DNA from 2 places in the Micromonospora aridisoli genome. Region 2 is predicted to be linked to the other one. Evidence: riboswitches for the same ligand, from Rfam matches in the RefSeq annotation. Region 2 holds a riboswitch; the other holds the start of a gene.

Region 1 (8,748 bases), on a different contig from region 2:
CGGCGAAGACCTTCAGGTCGGCCTGGATGCCGGCGCCACCACCGGAATCGGAACCGGCGACGGTGAGCACGGTGGTGGGGGTCACGGCACTTCCTCTTGGTTGTCGGTCTGCTGTGTCCTGGTTGCTGTCGGCCGCAGCCCCGTCGTGGTCGGGCTCGTCGGGACGTGCCGGCTTGCGGGAATCGGGGCCGTCGTGCGGTGGAAGGCGGTGGTGAGGGTGGCGGTGGTCTGTTGTGGATCGTCCGCGCGCATGATGGCGCCGAGGACGGCCACTCCGGCGGCGCCGGCGTCGCCGCAGGCACGTGCCTGGGCTGGGGTCTCGATGCCGCCGAGGGCCAGCGCCGGCACCGGGCTGAGCCGGATCAGCGCGGCCAGTCCTTCGGGGAGCAGGGGTGGGCCGTAGCCGGGCTTGGTCCGGGTGGGGAAGACCGGCGAGAGGGTGACGTAGTCCTCGGTGGTCAGACGTCGCAACTCCGCCGCGTCATGGCAGGAACGACCGGTGAGGTCGGCGGCGGGCGGCGGATAGGGGCCGGCCGCCGACAGGTGCAGCGCGACCGGCGAACGGCCGGCTCCGGTGGCACCGAGCGCAGTGCGGTCGGGATCGTCGGGGTCGAGCAGGGGGTCGGGGCCCGCGACGATGAGCGTGCCGCCGACCTCGGTCAGGATCGGCCGCAGCTCGGCGGCGAGGGCCAGCCGCTCGACCCGCGGCAGGTCCTTCTCCCGCAGCACCACCCAGCGCACTCCCCCCGCCACGGCAGCCGCCACCACCTCCACCAACGGTCTCCGCGCCACCCGCCGATCCGTCAGCAGCACCACCCCGTAGGGCACTTGGATCCTGGTGCGAACCGGCCCCCGGAGGGGCAGCTTCGCACCAGGATCCACGGTGTCGGTCCGCGCGGTCACAGGTCGGGGCGGCCTTCGTCGGGGGTGGAGGCCAGGGCGTGGAAGCGGTGCGGGATGCGGCCGGCACCGTGCGCGAGGTGGCCGGCGGCGATCGCGTACCGCATCGCGGTGGCCATCGCCACCGGGTCCGCCGCCCGGGTCACGGCGCTGGCCAGCAGCACCGCGTCGCACCCCAGCTCCATCGCCAACGCCGCGTCGGAGGCGGTGCCGATGCCGGCGTCCAGGATCACCGGAACGGCGACGTCCTGCCGGATGAGCCGGATGTGGTGCGGGTTGTTGATGCCCAGGCCGGAGCCGATCGGCGCGCCGGCCGGCATCACCGCCGCGCAACCGACGTCGGCCAGGCGCCGCGCCAGCACCGGGTCGTCGGAGGTGTACGGCAGCACGGTGAACCCGTCGTCGACGAGTTCCTCGGCGGCGCGCAGCAGCTCCACCCCGTCGGGCAGCAGCGTCCGCTCGTCGCCGATCACCTCCAGCTTGACCCAGTCGGTCTCGAACGCGTCCCGGGCCAGCCGGGCCACCTTCACCGCCTCCACTGCCGTGTAGCAGCCGGCCGTGTTGGGCAGCAGCCGTACGCCGCACCGGTCGAGCAGGTCCAGCAGACCACCCGAGCCGCCCGGTACGGTCTCCACCCGACGCAGTGCCAGGGTGACCAACTCGGTGCCGGAGGCCCGGATCGCCTGCTCCAGCACATGCAGGTTGGCCGCGCCTCCGGTGCCGAGGATCAGCCGGGAGCCGAACCGTACACCGGCCAGCTCGAAGCCGGTCGACTCGTCCATCCGGGTCACCCGCCCTGGGCGGCGCTGAGCACCTCGACCCGGTCGCCACCGCGCAGCACCGTCGCCGGCCAGCCGGTACGCGGCACCACCTCGCCGTTCACCGCCACCGCCACACCGCGCTGCTGGCCGGTGACGTCCCGGACCAGGTCGGCCACGGTCACCCCGTCGGGCAGGTCGCGTCCGACGCCGTTCACCGTCAGTTGCACGAGTCGTCCTCCGTCGAGTCATGGAAGGTGCTGCCGGCACCGGCCACCACGGCGAACCGATCCGGCGGGAAGGGGGCGAGCAGCGGATCGGGGGTGTCTCCCCCGGTGACCAGATCGGTGATCAGATCCGCGGTGACCGGCGTGAGCACGATCCCGTGGCGGTGGTGGCCGGTGGCGACCAGCACGTCCGGGCGTCCCGGCAACGGGCCCAGCATCGGGGCGTTGTCCGGTGTGCCCGGACGCAGCCCCGCCAACGTCTCCACCAGGTCGTACTCGGCGATCTCGGGCAGCAGGTCGACGGCGGCACGCAGCAGCCGCAGCACCGCACCGGCGGAGACGTCCAGGTCGGACCGCTCCTCGACGGTCGCGCCGATCACCACCTCACCGCTGTCCCGGGGGACCAGGTAGACGTGCTCGCCGTCGGCGTAACCCCGGATCACGTGCCGGAAGCTCGGCGGGCCGCCACCGGGCGCGCGCAGCCGCAGCACCTGCCCCTTCACCGGGCGGACCGGCAGGCCGGTCAGGGCGGCGGTGCCACAGCCGGCGGCGACCACCGTCACACCGGCGGTGACGTCACCCAGCCGCCGCACCGGCTCGGCGACCAGCACCGCTCCGGCCCGCTCCGCCGCCAGTCGCAGCGCCGGCACCAGCCGACGCGGGTCGACCTGGTGGTCGGTGGCGGCGAGCGCGCCGCCACGCACCCGGGGAGCCAGCGCCGGCTCGCGCTCGCGCAGTTGGGACGGGCGCAGCGGCGTGACCGGCAGCCCCAGCCCCTGCTGGTACGCCCACAGTCGGCGCGCCTCGGCGAGGTCGTCGGCGGTCAGCCCGACCATCAGCGTGCCCTCGGTCCGGTAGCCGATGTCGGTGCCGGTCGCCTCGGTCAGCTCGGCCGCGAACCCGGGCCAACGGCCGGCGGACTCGGTGAGCAACCGGGTCAGCTCCCGCTCACCGAAGTACGCCTCGGCCACCGGCGCCAGCATCCCGGCGGCCACGTGCGAGGCGCCCGATCCGGGTGCCGGGTCGTGCACCACCACCCGCAACCCGCGGCTGGCGCACCGCCAGGCGATCGCCCATCCGATCGGCCCACCCCCCACCACCGCCACATCCGGTGCAAGGAAGGGCCCCCTGTTAACGCCTCCGGTAGAGGAAGGGCCCCCTGTTAACACGTCAGCCCCCGCAGCAGTTCGGCGGCGGCACGGGCCGGGTCGGTGGCTCCGGAGAGCGCACCGACCACCGCGACCCCGTACGCGCCGGCGGCCCGCAACTCAGGCACGTCCGCCGCCGTCACCCCACCGATGGCGATCACCGGCACGTCCACCGCACCGGCCACCGCCCGGACCCCGGCCGTACCGATCGGCGACGGCAGTCCGTCCTTGGTGCTGGTGGCGCGGCAGGGACCCACGCCCAGGTAGCTGGCCCCGGCGGTGACCGCCGCGAGCGCCTGCGCCGGTTCCCGCGCGGTGGCACCCAGTACGGCCGACGGGCCGAGCACCCTCCGGGCCGCCGCCACGGGCAGGTCGTCCGCACCGACGTGACCGCCGGCGGCGTCGGTCGCCAGCGCCACGTGCAGCCGGTCGTTGACCAGGCAGGACACGTCGTACGGCGCGCAGAGGGCCAGCACCTGCCGGGTCAGTTCGTACGCCTGACGGTCGGTCGCGGTGTCCTCGACGCGGACCTGCACCACCAGGTCCGCGTGCGCCACCGGCAGCACGGCGCGAAGCACGGCGAGCGGATCCCGCCCGGGTCGGGTGTCGGTGATCAGATGCAGTCGTCCCAGGGACGGCACGGCAACACTCCTCCCTGCGCCGGCATTACCCGGATCAGGTTCGACGGTCGGGGGCTCACAGCCCCCCTCTCAGCCCGGTGCACCGGGCTCCCGTGGGTTCGTTGGGTGTCACCGTACGTCGTTTCGCCGGCTCCGCCAAGCCCGTCCCGCGCCCTCGCTTGGGGCGGAAGGCGCCCGGTCATGCCGACTCGGAGCGGGTTGCTGATCCGACTCGCAGCGGCACGATGACCGAAAAAGGATCCGATATGGAGTGACTCACACCAATAAACAAAGTTGCCGTTACCAAACCGTTACAAGAGTTCGCCTTGCCCGAAACCCATTCACGAACACAAATTGAGTGATCGGATCGGCTTGTCGCCACCCAGACCTCGCTCGTCAGGTATGGGCGGTCGGACCGACGCGGAGTGACCACCGCCGCCCACTCCGACCCGCCCCACCGACAGAGGAGATCCTCGTGCCCCGACCCCGTCGGCGGCGAGCACCGCTCGCCCCAGTGACCGTGGCGCTACTCGCCCTGGTACTCATTCTGGCCGCCGCACCGACTCCGATCGCCGGCCCCGGCACCGCCCGGGCCGCCGGCCCCACCGCCGCCCAGCCCGCCGGCCCGGCCGTCTCAGCCGCCGCGGCACAGGCGGAGCCGTACTCCGTCCTGGTCTTCTCCAAGACCGCCGGGTTCCGGCACGACTCGATCCCGGCCGGCATCAGCGCGATCCAGCAACTCGGCACGGCGAACGGCTTCACGGTCACCACCACCGAGGACGGCGCCGCCTTCACCGACACCAACCTCGCCAGGTTCAAGGCGGTCATCTGGTTGTCGACCACGGGTGACGTGCTCAACGCGAGCCAGCAAGCGGCCTTCGAGCGCTACATCCGCGCCGGTGGCGGTTACGTCGGCGTGCACGCCGCGTCCGACACCGAGTACGACTGGGCCTGGTACGGCCAACTGGTCGGTGCCTACTTCAACAGCCACCCGGCCAACCAGACGGCCACTGTGAAGGTCGAAGACACCACTCACGAGTCGACGCGGCACCTGCCGGACCGGTGGTCCCGTTACGACGAGTGGTACAACTTCCGCACCAACCCCCGCGCCCGTCAGGTGCAGGTGCTGGCCTCGCTGGACGAGCGCAGCTACAGCCCGGGCAGCGGGGCGATGGGGCACGACCACCCGATCGCGTGGTGCCAGAACTTCGACGGTGGTCGGTCCTGGTACACCGGTGGCGGGCACACCCAGGAGTCCTTCACCAACGCCGAGTTCCGGCAACACCTGCTCGGTGGTATCCAGACCGCGGCCGGGGTGGTGCACGCCGATTGCGGTGCCGGCCGAGCCGCCAGCTTTGAGAAGGTGACGCTGGACAGCAACACCAGCAATCCGATGGAGCTGGACATCGCGCCCGACGGCCGGGTTTTCTACATCGAGCGCGACGGCCGGGTGCAGATCATCAAGCCGGACACCGGCCAGACGGTCACCGCGCTGCGACTGAGCGTCTTCGCGGGTAACGAGGACGGCCTCCTGGGCATCCGGCTCGACCCCAACTTCGCCAGCAACGGGTGGGTCTGGCTCTACTACGCCCCGAACGCGGGCGGCTCCCGCAACCACCTGTCCCGGTTCACCGTCACCGGGGACACGATCAACCCGTCGAGCGAGCGGGTCGTCCTGGAGGTGCCCACGCAGCGCAACACCTGCTGTCACATGGGCGGAACGATGACCTTCGACTCGGCCGGCAACCTCTACCTGGCCACCGGAGACAACACCAACCCCTTCGAGTCCAGTGGCTACAGTCCGTTGGACGAGCGTTCCGGGCGGGCCGACTACGACGCGCAGCGTACCGCCGGCAACACCAACGACCTGCGCGGAAAGGTGCTCCGGATCCGGCCGCAGGCCGACGGCACGTACACCATCCCGAGCGGGAACCTGTTTGCCCCGGGCACCGCGCGGACCAGGCCGGAGATCTACGCGATGGGCCTGCGCAACCCGTTCCGGATCGGCATCGACCCGGCCACCAATGTGCTCTACGTCGCCGACTACGGCCCGGACGCCACCACCACCAACCCGAACCGGGGCCCGGAGGGACTGGTGGAGTGGAACATCGTCGACCGGCCCGGCAACTTCGGCTGGCCGTACTGCCACGGCAACAACCAGGCGTACAACGACTACCAGTTCCCGTCCGGCCCGAGCGGGGCGAAGTTCAACTGCGCCGCGCCGGTGAACAACTCCCCCAACAACACCGGTCTGACCAACCTGCCGGCGGCCATCCCGGCCACGGTCGACTACGGCTACGGCGGCAACAGCCGCTTCCCGGAGATCGGCGGCGGCGGAGCGCCCATGGCCGGCCCGGTCTACCGGTACGACCCGACCATCTCGTCCCGTCGCCAGTGGCCGGCGTACTTCGACGGCAAGTCGATCTTCGGCGAGTGGAACCAGTCGCGGATGTACACCATGCAGGTCAGCCGGGACGGCAAGACGCTTGTCGACATCAACCGGATCCTCGACCAGATGACCTTCGTGCGGCCGATGGACTTCGAGTTCGGCCCCGACGGCGCGTTGTACCTGATCGAGTGGGGCAGCGGCTTCGGCGGCAACAACGACAACTCCGGGGTCTACCGGATCGACTACACCGCCGGTGCCCGCGCCCCGATCGCGGTCGCCTCGGCGAACCCGACCTCGGGGGCGCCACCGCTGACGGTCAGCTTCTCCAGCGCCGGCTCCCGTGACCCGGACGGCGGGACGCTGACCTACGCCTGGACGTTCGGCGACGGCGGCACCTCCACCCAGGCCAACCCGACCCACACGTACACCCGGTCCGGCAGCTACACCGCGCAGCTTCGGGTGACCAACCCAGCGGGACGGACCGCGGTGGCGAACGTGCCGATCACCGTCGGCAACACGGCACCGACCGTCACCATCGAGTTCCCGCCGGACGGCGGCTTCTTCGCCTGGGGCGACCAGGTCGCCTACACCATCAGCGTGACCGACCCGGAGGACGGCACGATCGACTGCGACGACGTCGAACTGCAGGTCCTGCTCGGCCACGACGAGCACGCCCACCCGCTGGAGCGGCACACCGGCTGCACCGGCACGGTGCAGACTCAACTCGCCGACGGCCACGGCGCGGACGCCAACGTCTTCACCGTGCTGGAGGCGACCTACACCGACAAGGGCGGGTCCGACGGGGCCGAGCCGCAGACCGGCAGGGCGCTGAAGATCCTCCAGCCCAAGCGCAAGGAGGCCGAGTACTTCTCGGCCACCGGTCGGGTGGCGGGTGCCACCGGGGGCGGCACCGCCGGGGTGCAGCGGGAGACCACCGGCGACACCGCCGGTGGCGGGCAGAACATCGGATTCATCGAGGACGGCGACTGGTGGTCGGTCAGTCCGGCCAGCCTGACCGGCGTCACCTCGATCCAGTTCCGAGTCGCCTCGGCCACCTCCGGTGGTCGGATCGAGGTACGCGCCGGCGCGGCGGACGGGCCACTGATCACCACCGCCACCGTCGCCGGCACCGGGGGGTGGCAGACGTACACCGACGTCACCGCGCAGATTCCCAACGGCGCCGCCGCGGAGGGCGGGCTGTACTTCGTCGCCCGGGACCCCAACCGCGGCACCGGAACCCTGTTCAACGTCAACTGGATGGACTTCGTCGGCCCCGGGGTGAGCGGCAACGCTCCGCCGACGGTCACCGCCACGGGCACCCCGACCAGCGGGACCGCGCCACTCGCCGTGACCTTCACCGGTACGGCGACCGACCCGGACGGGGACACCCCGCTGACGTACGCCTGGGACTTCGGCGACGGTGCGACCGCGAGCACGCTGAGCGCCAGCCACACGTACACCACGCCGGGCAGTTACACCGCCACCCTGACGGTCACCGACAGCCGGGGTGCTCGGGGGCAGGCCAGCGTGCAGATCCGGGTCGACGGGGCGGGCAACCCCTGCCAGGGAGCGCAGGGACCACTGCGGTCCGACGAGTTCACCGGCACCTCGCTCGATCGTCAGCGGTGGACAGGCGTGGTGCGGGACAACGGGTCGTACTCGGTCGCCGAGGGTTCGCTGCGGCTGCCCACCGCGGTGGGTGACCTGTACGGGACCCGCAACGACGCCACCAACGTGGTGCTCCAGCCCGCACCCAGCGGAGCCTGGCAGGCGACCACCCGGGTGACCCTGGCGGCCCGGTCCGACTATCAGCAGGCCGGTCTGATCCTCTACGGCGACGACGACAACTACGCCAAGCTGGACCTGGTCTACGGCGGCAACCGCAAGGTGGAGTTCCTCCGGGAGAGCGCCGGGACGCCCCGCAACGACAGCACAGACTCCACCGCCGCTCCCACCGGTGACACCATCCACCTGCGGCTGACCAGCGACGGGACGAACCTGACCGCCGCCTACTCGACCGACGGGCAGAGCTTCACCGCGGTCGGCCGGTCCGCCGCGCTGGCCGGGATCACCAACCCCCGGATCGGTCTCTTCGCCCTCAACGGCGGCACCACCGCACCGGTGGTGAACGCCCAGTTCGACTGGTTCCGGATCACCCCGGAGATCACCACGGGCGTCGTCACGCCGTCGGACGAGTTCACCGGCGGCAGCCTGGAGAAGTGCCGGTGGAACGCCATCGTCCGGGAGGACGCGACCCGGTACCGGGTCACCGACGGCGCGCTGCGCATCGACGTGCCGAACGGTGACATCTACGGCACCGGCAACACCGGGCCGACGAACTTCATCCTCCAGAACAGCCCGGCCGGGAACTGGACGGTGCAGACCCGGGTCGACGGCAGTCTGCTCAACGAGCAGTACCAGCAGGCGGGTCTGCTGGTGTACGCCGACGACGACAACTACCTCAAGTTCGACTACGTGACGGACAACGCGGTCGGTCAGACGGTCTCGCGACGAATCGAGTTCCGCAGCGAGATCGGCGGGGCAGTGCAGAGTACGCAGCCACAGGCGACCGGCCTGACCCAGGGGATCTGGCACCTGCGGCTGTCGCGCAGCGGAAGCACCTTCACCGCCGCGTACTCGGCCGACGGCACGAGTTGGACGACCCTGGGGACGTTGACGAGCACCGCGGTCGGGACGACCCCGAGG
Region 2 (8,748 bases):
CGGGGGTGACGGTGGAGGGACCGGGGGTCCAGGGGGCGACCCAGGGCAGGTCGGCGGGTGGGGTGATGACGCCGTCTTCGAGCGCGGCGTAGCGGCCGGCGAGGATCCGCTTGGCGGCCGTCACGTCGATCGAGTCGGTGTTCTCCCACAGGGCGGTGAACAACGCCTCGACCCGGACCCGGGCCTGACGGCAGAACAGGTCGGCCAGTTCGAGATTCTCCGGCCTGGTGTCGCGCTCGGCGTGGGCGCGTACGCAGACCGCGCTCATCGCGAACAGCTCCGCGCCGATGTCCACCACCCGGCCGAGGAAGGCCTGCTTGCGCTCCATCCGGCCCTGCCAACGGGACATCGCGTAGAAGGTGGACCGGGCCAGCTTCCGGCTGGCGCGCTCCACGTGACGCAGGTGCCCGGCGAGCGGGCCGAACTCGCCGTACCCCGTGGGTTGTTGCCCCTTGCCGACGGCGAGGGTCGGCAGCCAGCGGGCGTAGAACGCGCCCGCCCGGGCACCGGCCTTCGCCTTGCGGGCCAGCCCGGCGTCGGGGTCGATGATGTCCCCCGCCACCGACAGGTGCGCGTCCACCGCCTCGCGGGCGATGAGCAGATGCATGATCTCGGTCGAGCCCTCGAAGATCCGGTTGATCCGCAGGTCGCGGAGCAGCTGCTCGACCGCGGCGGGACGTTCACCCCGGGCGGCGAGCGAGTCGGCCGTCTCGTACCCCCGGCCGCCGCGGATCTGAACCAGTTCGTCGGCGATCCGCCACGCCATCTCGCTAGCGTAGAGCTTCACCAGCGCCGCCTCGATCCGGATGTCGTTGCGGTCGTCGTCGGCGAGCAGGCAGCAGAGGTCGAGCATGGTCTCCATGCCGTACGTGGTCGCGGCGATGAAGGAGAGCTTCTGGGCGACCGCCTCGTGTTCGCCCACCGCCCGGCCCCACTGGACCCGCTCCGCCGACCACTCCCGGGCCACGTTCAGCGCCCACTTGCCGGCACCGACACACATCGCCGGCAGCGACAGCCGGCCCGTGGTCAGCGTGCTCAGGGCGATGCGCAACCCCCTGCCCTCGCCGCCGATGACGTTCTCTTTCGGTACGAAGACGTCGTGGAAGCGGGTGAGGCTGTTCTCCAGCCCGCGCAGGCCCACGAAGGCGTTGCGCCGCTCGACCGTGATGCCCTCGGCGTCACCGTCGACCACGAAGGCGGTGATGCCACCGCGACGCCCTTCGGCCTTCGGCACCCGGGCCATCACCACGAGCTGGGTGGCCACGGTGCCGTTGGTGGCCCACAACTTGACGCCGTTGATCCGGTAGCCGGTGCCGTCGGGCGTCGGTTCGGCGGTGGTCGCCAGACGGGCCGGGTCGGAGCCCACGTCCGGCTCGGTGAGCAGGAACGCGGAGACCTCGCCGGCGGCCAGCCGGGGCAGGAAGCGGCGCTTCTGCTCTTCGCTGCCGAACATCTTCAACGGCTGCGGTACGCCGATCGACTGGTGCGCCGACAACAGCGCACCGATGGCCGGGCTGATTGAGCCGGCCAGCATCAACGCCCGGCAGTAGTGCAGGTTGCTGAGTCCCAACCCGCCGTACTCCCGACCGATCTTCATCCCGAAGGCGCCCAACCGGGCCAGACCCTGGAAGACCTCGTCAGGGATCCGTGCGTCGCGTTCGATCGCCGCACCGTCCACCTCGGAGGCGACGTAGTCGCGGAGCCGGCCGAGAAACTCCTCGGCACGGGCCTGTTCCTCGGGATCGGGTCGCGGCCAGGGATCGATCAGGTCGAGCCGCAGCCGGCCCAGGAAGAGCTCCTTGCCGAAGCTGGGCCGGTCCCAGGTGGTCTGCCGGGCCGCCTCGGCGACCTGACGTGCCTCCTTCTCGGACACCTGGCCCACCGCGTCGGGCGCGGACGCCCGGCTTGCTGCCTCCGGCGACGGGCCGGCGCTACGGCTGTCGGTGGCTGACGGACGGTTCTCGGCGATGGCCACGGCAAACCCCCCGGGCTGGATCCGGACAGTCGGACTGTTCCGCCTGTTCAGCAGGCTACCCGCGTTTGTTACCCAAAGGTAGTGACGGTTATCCGCAGTAGCCGTCGGCTCAGTCCTGGGCCAGGCCGCTGGGGTCCTCGTCGTCGTCGATGTCGTCCTCACCCCAGTTGCGGCGGGCGAACGGCAGGATCATCCAGAAGGTCAGGAACCACAGGCCGGTGACCGCGCTGAGCAGGAAGGCGATCGGTCGGGCGAGCACGAAGTCGGTGATCAGCAGCACCGAACTCACCATCGCGATCAGCATGAAGGCGAGACCGGCGCTGGCCATCCGGTGGGCGAAGCGCACCAGTTCCGGCTTGCGTCCCTGCCGGAACAGCGCCCGGTGGAAGGCCACCGGCGAGATGATCATCGCGGTGGCTCCGGCTGCCGCCAGCAACGCGACGATGTAGACGTCCCGTTGGAACGGGGTGGTCTCGCCGAAGCCGGCGCTGAACGGCAGGGTCAGCAGAAAGGCGAAGAGGATCTGCACGCCGGTCTGCGCGACCCGCAACTCCTGCAGCAGGTCGGCGAAGTTGCGCTGCCACCGCTGCCTCTCGGTTTCCTTCGACACCGCCGACCTCCGGGGACTCCCGCCGGCTCTCGCCGACGCGGCAACGCTGATGCCCCACCGGGCACGACCCGAAACCCGCTCAGGAGCCTCGGCGGATCCGGCCGGCGTACCGGGCCTCCAGGGCGTCGTTGTGCGCGTCGCCGCCCGCGATGTTGGCCGACAGGTAGACCGGTGGACGCTGGCCCGTGGCGAGCAGCCGGGCCACCACCTCCACCACGATCTGCTGGGCCAGCAGCGCGGCGGTGATGGAGGAGACCGCGCCGACGGCACCGCCATCGGGCAGCGGCAGCGTGGCGTCGCCGTACGGGGCACCGTTGTCCAGCACCACGTCGGCGAAGTCGGCGAGCTTGCGTCCGGAGGGATGCCGCGACTCCATCCGGGCCGAGTGCCGGGCGGAGGTGATCGCCACCAGCCCGTGACCGCGCCGCCGCACCAGAGCCGCGAACTCCACCATCGCGCCGTTCACCCCCGAGTTCGAGGCGAGCACGAAGACGTCGGACGCGCCGATCGGGGCCAGGTCGTACAGCCGGTGGGCCACGGCCGGATCACGTTCCAGCTTCGGCCCCAGCACGTCGGCCGGCTCACCGCCGTGCAGCACCAGGTCACGCAGGGCGATCCGGTTGGTGGGTACCAGCCCGCCGGCCCGCCCGGCGATCTCCATCGCCAGCGCCTCGGAATGACCGGTGCCGAAGGCGTGCACCACACCGTCGGACCGGATCGCCTCGGCGATCAGATCCGCCGCCCGGGCCACCTGTTCCCGTTGGCCGTGCGCCACCCGGTTCATCGTCTCGATGACCGTGGCCAGGTACTCCTCGGCACTGGGTGCCATGCTCCCCCTCCGCCCGCTCAAACCGCCGGCCGGACCCGGGCGAGGATCGCCTCCGCCAGCGGCGTCGGCGCCTCGTCCGGAATCCAGTGGCTGATCCCGGGCAACTCGACGAACCGGTAGTCGCCGGTGACGTGGGCGGCACACGCCTGCGCGGCGGTGCGTCCGATGGCGATGTCGCCGTCGCTCCAGACGAAGGTGGTGGGCACACCAACCGGGCCGGTCGCCGCCAGATCCGCACGGGACATCGCCCGGTACCAGTTGAGCGCCGCGGTCAACGCGCCGGGCTCGCGCATCGGATCGGCGTACGCGGCCACCCGGGCGGCGTCGCCGACACCGCGCAGCAGCCGCCGCAGCCCACCGGCGTTCAGGGCCAGCAGCGTCTTCTCGGCCACCACCGGCTGCCGGAACAGCAGCATGTACGCCGAGCGCGCCTTCTGCTGTGGATCCCTGGCCAACGCCTCGGCCATGGCGGCCGGATGTGGCACGGAGACCGCTGTCAGGGTCCGCACCCGGTCCGGATGGGTGGCGGCCAGCGCCCAGCCGACCACCGCACCCCAGTCGTGCCCGACCAGGTGCGCGGCGGGCGCGCCGAGGGCGTCCAGCACGGCCGCCGCGTCGGCGACCAGCTCACCCAGCCGGTACGCCTCGACGTGCGTGGGCCGGGCCTGCGGCGAGTAGCCCCGCTGGTTCAGCGCGTAGGTGCGCAGACCCGCCGCGTGCAGGGCCGGCAGCACGCCGTCCCACTCGCCCGAGTGCTGCGGGAACCCGTGCAGCAGCAGCACCGCTTCGCCCTGCTCCGGACCACCGACGGCGACGTCGAACCGCAGACCTCGGGCCTCGATGCGCATGCCGGCAGCCTAGCGCGGATGTCGACGCCCTCGACCTAGTCGTACGGGCGTTTGGGCACGGGCACCTGCCGCCAGGACTCGACCTCGACGTAGGGGATCTCGGCGTCGTTGACCGGATCCCGGCCGAGCCGGTCGCTGTAGCGGCCGGTCACCTCCACCCAGCTGTCGTCCGGGAGCCCGGCCGGTACGTCGCCGGTCAAGCCGAGCTTGACCGGACGGCCGTCGGCGGCGCAGCAGGACAGCACCATGCGGGCCAGGATCGGCTGACCGTCCGGTCCGTTGGCGATGAAGCCGGTGAGCTGCACCCGCCGATCCCCGATCGAGGCACCCCGGTCGAACAGCGCCCGGGAGGCGTAGTCCAGGACGCTGACCTGCACCGGGTCGCCGTCGGGCAGCGGCGGGTAGTCCGACTGCTGCTGGCTGCTCAACGCCGTGCCGGCCTGACCCGCCGCGTACGACCCGAGGGCCGGCGGGGCGACCAGCAGCAGGCCGAGCACGGGCAGGATGAGCAACCACCCGACCCGCGGCTCGTGGTGGGCGTGCCCGTGCCCGTCGTGCTCGTCGTGTCCGGCGCCGGACCCGCCGACCAGGACCCCGCCGTCGCCGCGCTCGGCCGCGCTGACGTCGCCGTGCCCGGGACCGTTGTCGTCGCCTCGTTCGGCGGCGTCGCCTGGTCCGCCGGCCGGTGCCAGCGCGCGGGGGGCGGCCGGGCGCAGTTCGTACCAGAGCGTCATGATCGCGGCGGCCACCAGCAGCAGACCGGCGGCGATCAGGAAGGGACGCAGCCCTTCCTTGACGTAGCGCAGGTAGAGGTCGGTGACGCTGGCCCGGATCACCGCGCCGCCGAGCAGTAGCAGGACCACCGCCTGCGCCTGCCGGTTCACAGCAGCACCGCCCCGGCACCGACCGCGACCAGCAGGGCCACCGCGAAGGTGGTCGGCGCGAACCGGAAGGCGAACCGGCGGCCGAACACGCCGGCCTGCATCGAGATCAGCTTGAGATCGACCATCGGCCCCACCACCAGGAAGACCAGTCGGGACGTGAGGGAGAACTGCGACAGCGAGGCTGCGACGAAGGCGTCGGCCTCGGAGCAGAGCGAGAGCAGCACGGCCAGCAGCGCCAGCGCCAGGATCGACAGCCACGCGTTGTCGGCGAGGGTCTGCAACCACCGCTCCGGCACCAGCACGTTGATGCTGGCGGCGGCCATCGCGCCGAGCACCAGGAAGCCCCCGGCGTGTGTGACGTCGTGGCGGACCGCCGCCCAGAAGGCCCGGCCTCGGGAGGCGTCGTCCAGTTCCGGCCGGCGCGGCATCCTGATCCACTCGGTACGGCCGAGCCGCAACCACAGCCAGCCCATGATCATGGCGACGATCAGGCTCGCGACGCCCCGGGCGACGACCATCTCGGGATTGTTGGGGAAGGCGACCGCGGTGGCGGTGAGCACGATCGGATTGACCGCCGGGGCGGCCAGCAGGAACGCCAGCGCGGCGGCGGGCGTGACGCCCCGCCGGATCAGTGACCCGGCGATCGGCACCGACCCGCACTCGCAGCCCGGCAGCACCACTCCGGCGGCGCTGGCCGCCGGCACCGCCAGCGCCGGATGCCGGGGCAACGCCTTTGCCCAGAACGAGCGGGGTACGAAGACCGCGATCACCGCGGAGAGCAGCACTCCGAATACCAGGAACGGCACCGCCTGCACCATGATCGAGACGAAGACGGTGGTCCAGGTCTGCAGGCGGGGATCGTCCAGGGCCGCGGCGAGCGGCTCCCGGAAGATGATCAAAAGAATCAGCAGCCCCGCCAGGACCTCCACGGAGCCGATCCGGTCGCCGAGCCAGCGCCGGGGCGGCTCGCCACCGGCGGGTTCGGGCGGGCGGCTCTCGGTGTCGACGCCTCCGCCCGAGGACGTGCCGCGCGGTTCGCCGGCCGGCACGGCCCGGTCAGTGTCTGTGGTCACCCGTCGTCCTTCGGCCCGTGGCGGATCGGCGGCCTGAGATTACCGTCCGGCGCAGGGTGACGTCGATGGATGTCACAGAATTGCCCGGACCGCGGACTCCCCCGCCACCACCGACCACCCGATACGAAGACCCGTCGTGACCTGCGAAGATCACATTGCCGGTGGATCTTCAGTGGTGTTAGCGTCGGCGGGACAGACAACACCTCCGACAGGGGAGCGCACAGCGCTGAGAGTGCGGGTCCGCCCGCAGACCCTCCGTACCTGATCTGGGTAATGCCAGCGCAGGGAGTTCGGTCCACCTCCAGCCCGCCGCCGTTCGGCGTCGCCGGACGGGGCGTGCGTCTTGCCTGGTTCGCAACTGGACTGGGAGCGATCATCATGAAGACCACCGACAGCAGCCGCTGGCGCACCATCGACATCGTGGTGGCCTCGGTCATCGCCGTCGCCTTCGGCGTCATCTTCTGGGCCTGGGGCGTGGTGTGGAGCGCCACCGACGGCGCCTTCAGCTTCTTCCCGCCGGCACAGACGCTCATCTACGGCGTCTGGCTGGTACCGGCCGTCCTCGGCGGCCTGGTCATCCGCAAGCCCGGCGCCGCGCTGTACTGCGAGCTGCTGGCGGCGATCATCTCGGCCCTGCTGGGCAGCCAGTGGGGCAGCATCGTTTTGCTCCAGGGCCTGATGCAGGGTGTCGGTGCCGAGCTGGCCTTCGCCGCCTTCCGCTACCGCTCGTACCGGCTGCCGATCGCCCTGCTGGCCGGTGCGCTGACCGGTCTGAGCGCCGCCGTCTTCGACTTCGTCTACTGGAACGCCGGACGCGACATCGCCACCTACCGCCTCCCCTACGCACTGCTCACCATCGTCAGCGCCACGGTGATCGCCGGCGCCGGCGCGTACGCCCTGACCCGCGCCCTGGCCCGCACCGGCGTCCTCGACCGCTTCCCCGCCGGCCGCGACCGCCCCCTCGTCTGACACCCCCGAATGATCGCGTTGATCATGAGGTTGACGGCGCTCTCGATCTCCAGAACAACCGTCAACCTCATGATCAACGAAGGGAAGGAGAGGCACGGATGGGGGTGAGGCTGCGGGGGTTCGGGTGGCGGCACGCCGGGCGGCGTGCGTGGGCGCTACGCGGGGTGGATCTGCGGGTGGAGCGCGGCGAGCGGGTGCTGCTGCTCGGGCCGTCCGGGGCCGGCAAGAGCACCCTGCTGGCGGCCCTGGCCGGGCTGCTGCCCGAGGACTCCGGCGAGCACGAGGGCAGGATCGAGATCGACGGCCGGTCGGCCGCCGAGTCACGGGACCGGGTCGGCATCGTCTTCCAGGACCCGCAGTCCCAGCTCGTCATGGCCCGCAGCGGTGACGACGTGGCGTTCGGGCTGGAGAACCGGGGGGTGGCGGCCGACCGGATCTGGCCGCGGGTGGACGAGGCGCTGCACCGGGTCGGCTTCCCGTACCACCGGGACCGGCCCACCGCGGCACTCTCCGGTGGCGAACAGCAGCGCCTCGCCCTGGCCGGTGTGCTGGCGCTGCGTCCCGGCCTGCTGCTGCTCGACGAGCCCACCGCCAACCTCGACCCGGTGGGCGCCGCGCTCATTCGGGCGGCGCTCGCCCGGGCGGTGGACGCCGACACCACGCTGATCCTGGTCGAGCACCGCGTGGCGGAGGCGCTGCCCCTGGTCGACCGGGTCGTGGTGCTCGAACCCGGCGGCGGCGTCCGCGCCGACGGCCCACCCGAGGCGGTCTTCGCCACCCACGGCGACGCACTCGCCGCCGAAGGGGTCTGGGTACCCGGTCGGGAGATCCCGCCACGCCGGGCCGCCGGCCCGGCCGGCGAGGTGCTGCTCACCGCCGAGCGGCTCGGCCACCCGCCCCGGCTGGCCGCCACCGACCTGACGGTACGCGCCGGCGAGGCGCTCGCCGTGCTCGGACCGAACGGCGCCGGGAAGTCCACCCTGGCGCTGCTGCTCGGTGGGCTGCTCAAGCCGGGCAGCGGGCGGCTGGCGGCGAGCCCGGAGCTGGCCGGCGACGACGCGCACACCGCGCCACACCGCTGGCGGGCACCCGCGCTTGCCGGCCGGATCGGCTCGGTGTTCCAGAACCCTGAGCACCAGTTCGTCACCGACACGGTCTTCGACGAACTGGCTCTGGGGCCGAGGCGGACCGGGACGTCCGAGTCCGCGGTACGCGACCGGGTGACGGAGCTGTTGAGCCGACTTCGGCTGAGCCGGCTCGCCGCCGCCAACCCGTACACCCTCTCCGGAGGCGAGGCCCGACGGCTGAGCGTGGCGACCGCCCTGGCCACCGCGCCCCGCCTGCTGATCTGTGACGAACCCACCTTCGGCCAGGACCGACGCACCTGGCACGAACTGGTGGACCTCCTCGCCGGGTTGCGCGACGCCGGCCATGGCCTGGTCACGGTCACCCACGACGCCGAGTTCGTGGCCGCGCTGGCCGACCGCACGCTGGCGCTCGACCCGCCGACCGCCGGACCGGAGCCGCGATGATCACCCTGGCACCGGTCGCCCGGCCGGA

What was found. A riboswitch is a leader RNA that binds a small molecule or an ion and turns the genes downstream of it on or off. The one in region 2 is predicted to bind thiamine pyrophosphate.
Region 1: it holds a riboswitch for thiamine pyrophosphate, as region 2 does, so the genes downstream of both, thiE (thiamine phosphate synthase) here and SM447_RS26560 (ECF transporter S component) in region 2, are expected to answer to the same signal.

Annotation. Positions count from the first base shown of each region.
Region 1 covers NZ_JAXCFK010000004.1:499,003-507,750, reverse strand. Annotated here, with positions in the region: gene thiD (bifunctional hydroxymethylpyrimidine kinase/phosphomethylpyrimidine kinase) at 1-85, opposite strand, end outside; gene SM447_RS11840 (thiamine phosphate synthase) at 82-834, opposite strand; gene SM447_RS11835 (thiazole synthase) at 900-1,682, opposite strand; gene thiS (sulfur carrier protein ThiS) at 1,688-1,888, opposite strand; gene thiO (glycine oxidase ThiO) at 1,879-3,054, opposite strand; gene thiE (thiamine phosphate synthase) at 3,048-3,674, opposite strand; TPP riboswitch at 3,669-3,778, opposite strand; gene SM447_RS11815 (ThuA domain-containing protein) at 4,129-8,748, shown strand, end outside.
Region 2 covers NZ_JAXCFK010000016.1:74,991-83,738, reverse strand. Annotated here, with positions in the region: gene SM447_RS26590 (acyl-CoA dehydrogenase family protein) at 1-1,969, opposite strand, end outside; gene SM447_RS26585 (DUF6328 family protein) at 2,085-2,585, opposite strand; gene SM447_RS26580 (sugar isomerase domain-containing protein) at 2,665-3,414, opposite strand; gene SM447_RS26575 (alpha/beta fold hydrolase) at 3,432-4,262, opposite strand; gene SM447_RS26570 (TIGR03943 family putative permease subunit) at 4,298-5,146, opposite strand; gene SM447_RS26565 (permease) at 5,143-6,219, opposite strand; TPP riboswitch at 6,420-6,525, shown strand; gene SM447_RS26560 (ECF transporter S component) at 6,598-7,188, shown strand; gene SM447_RS26555 (ABC transporter ATP-binding protein) at 7,287-8,720, shown strand; gene SM447_RS26550 (energy-coupling factor transporter transmembrane component T family protein) at 8,717-8,748, shown strand, end outside.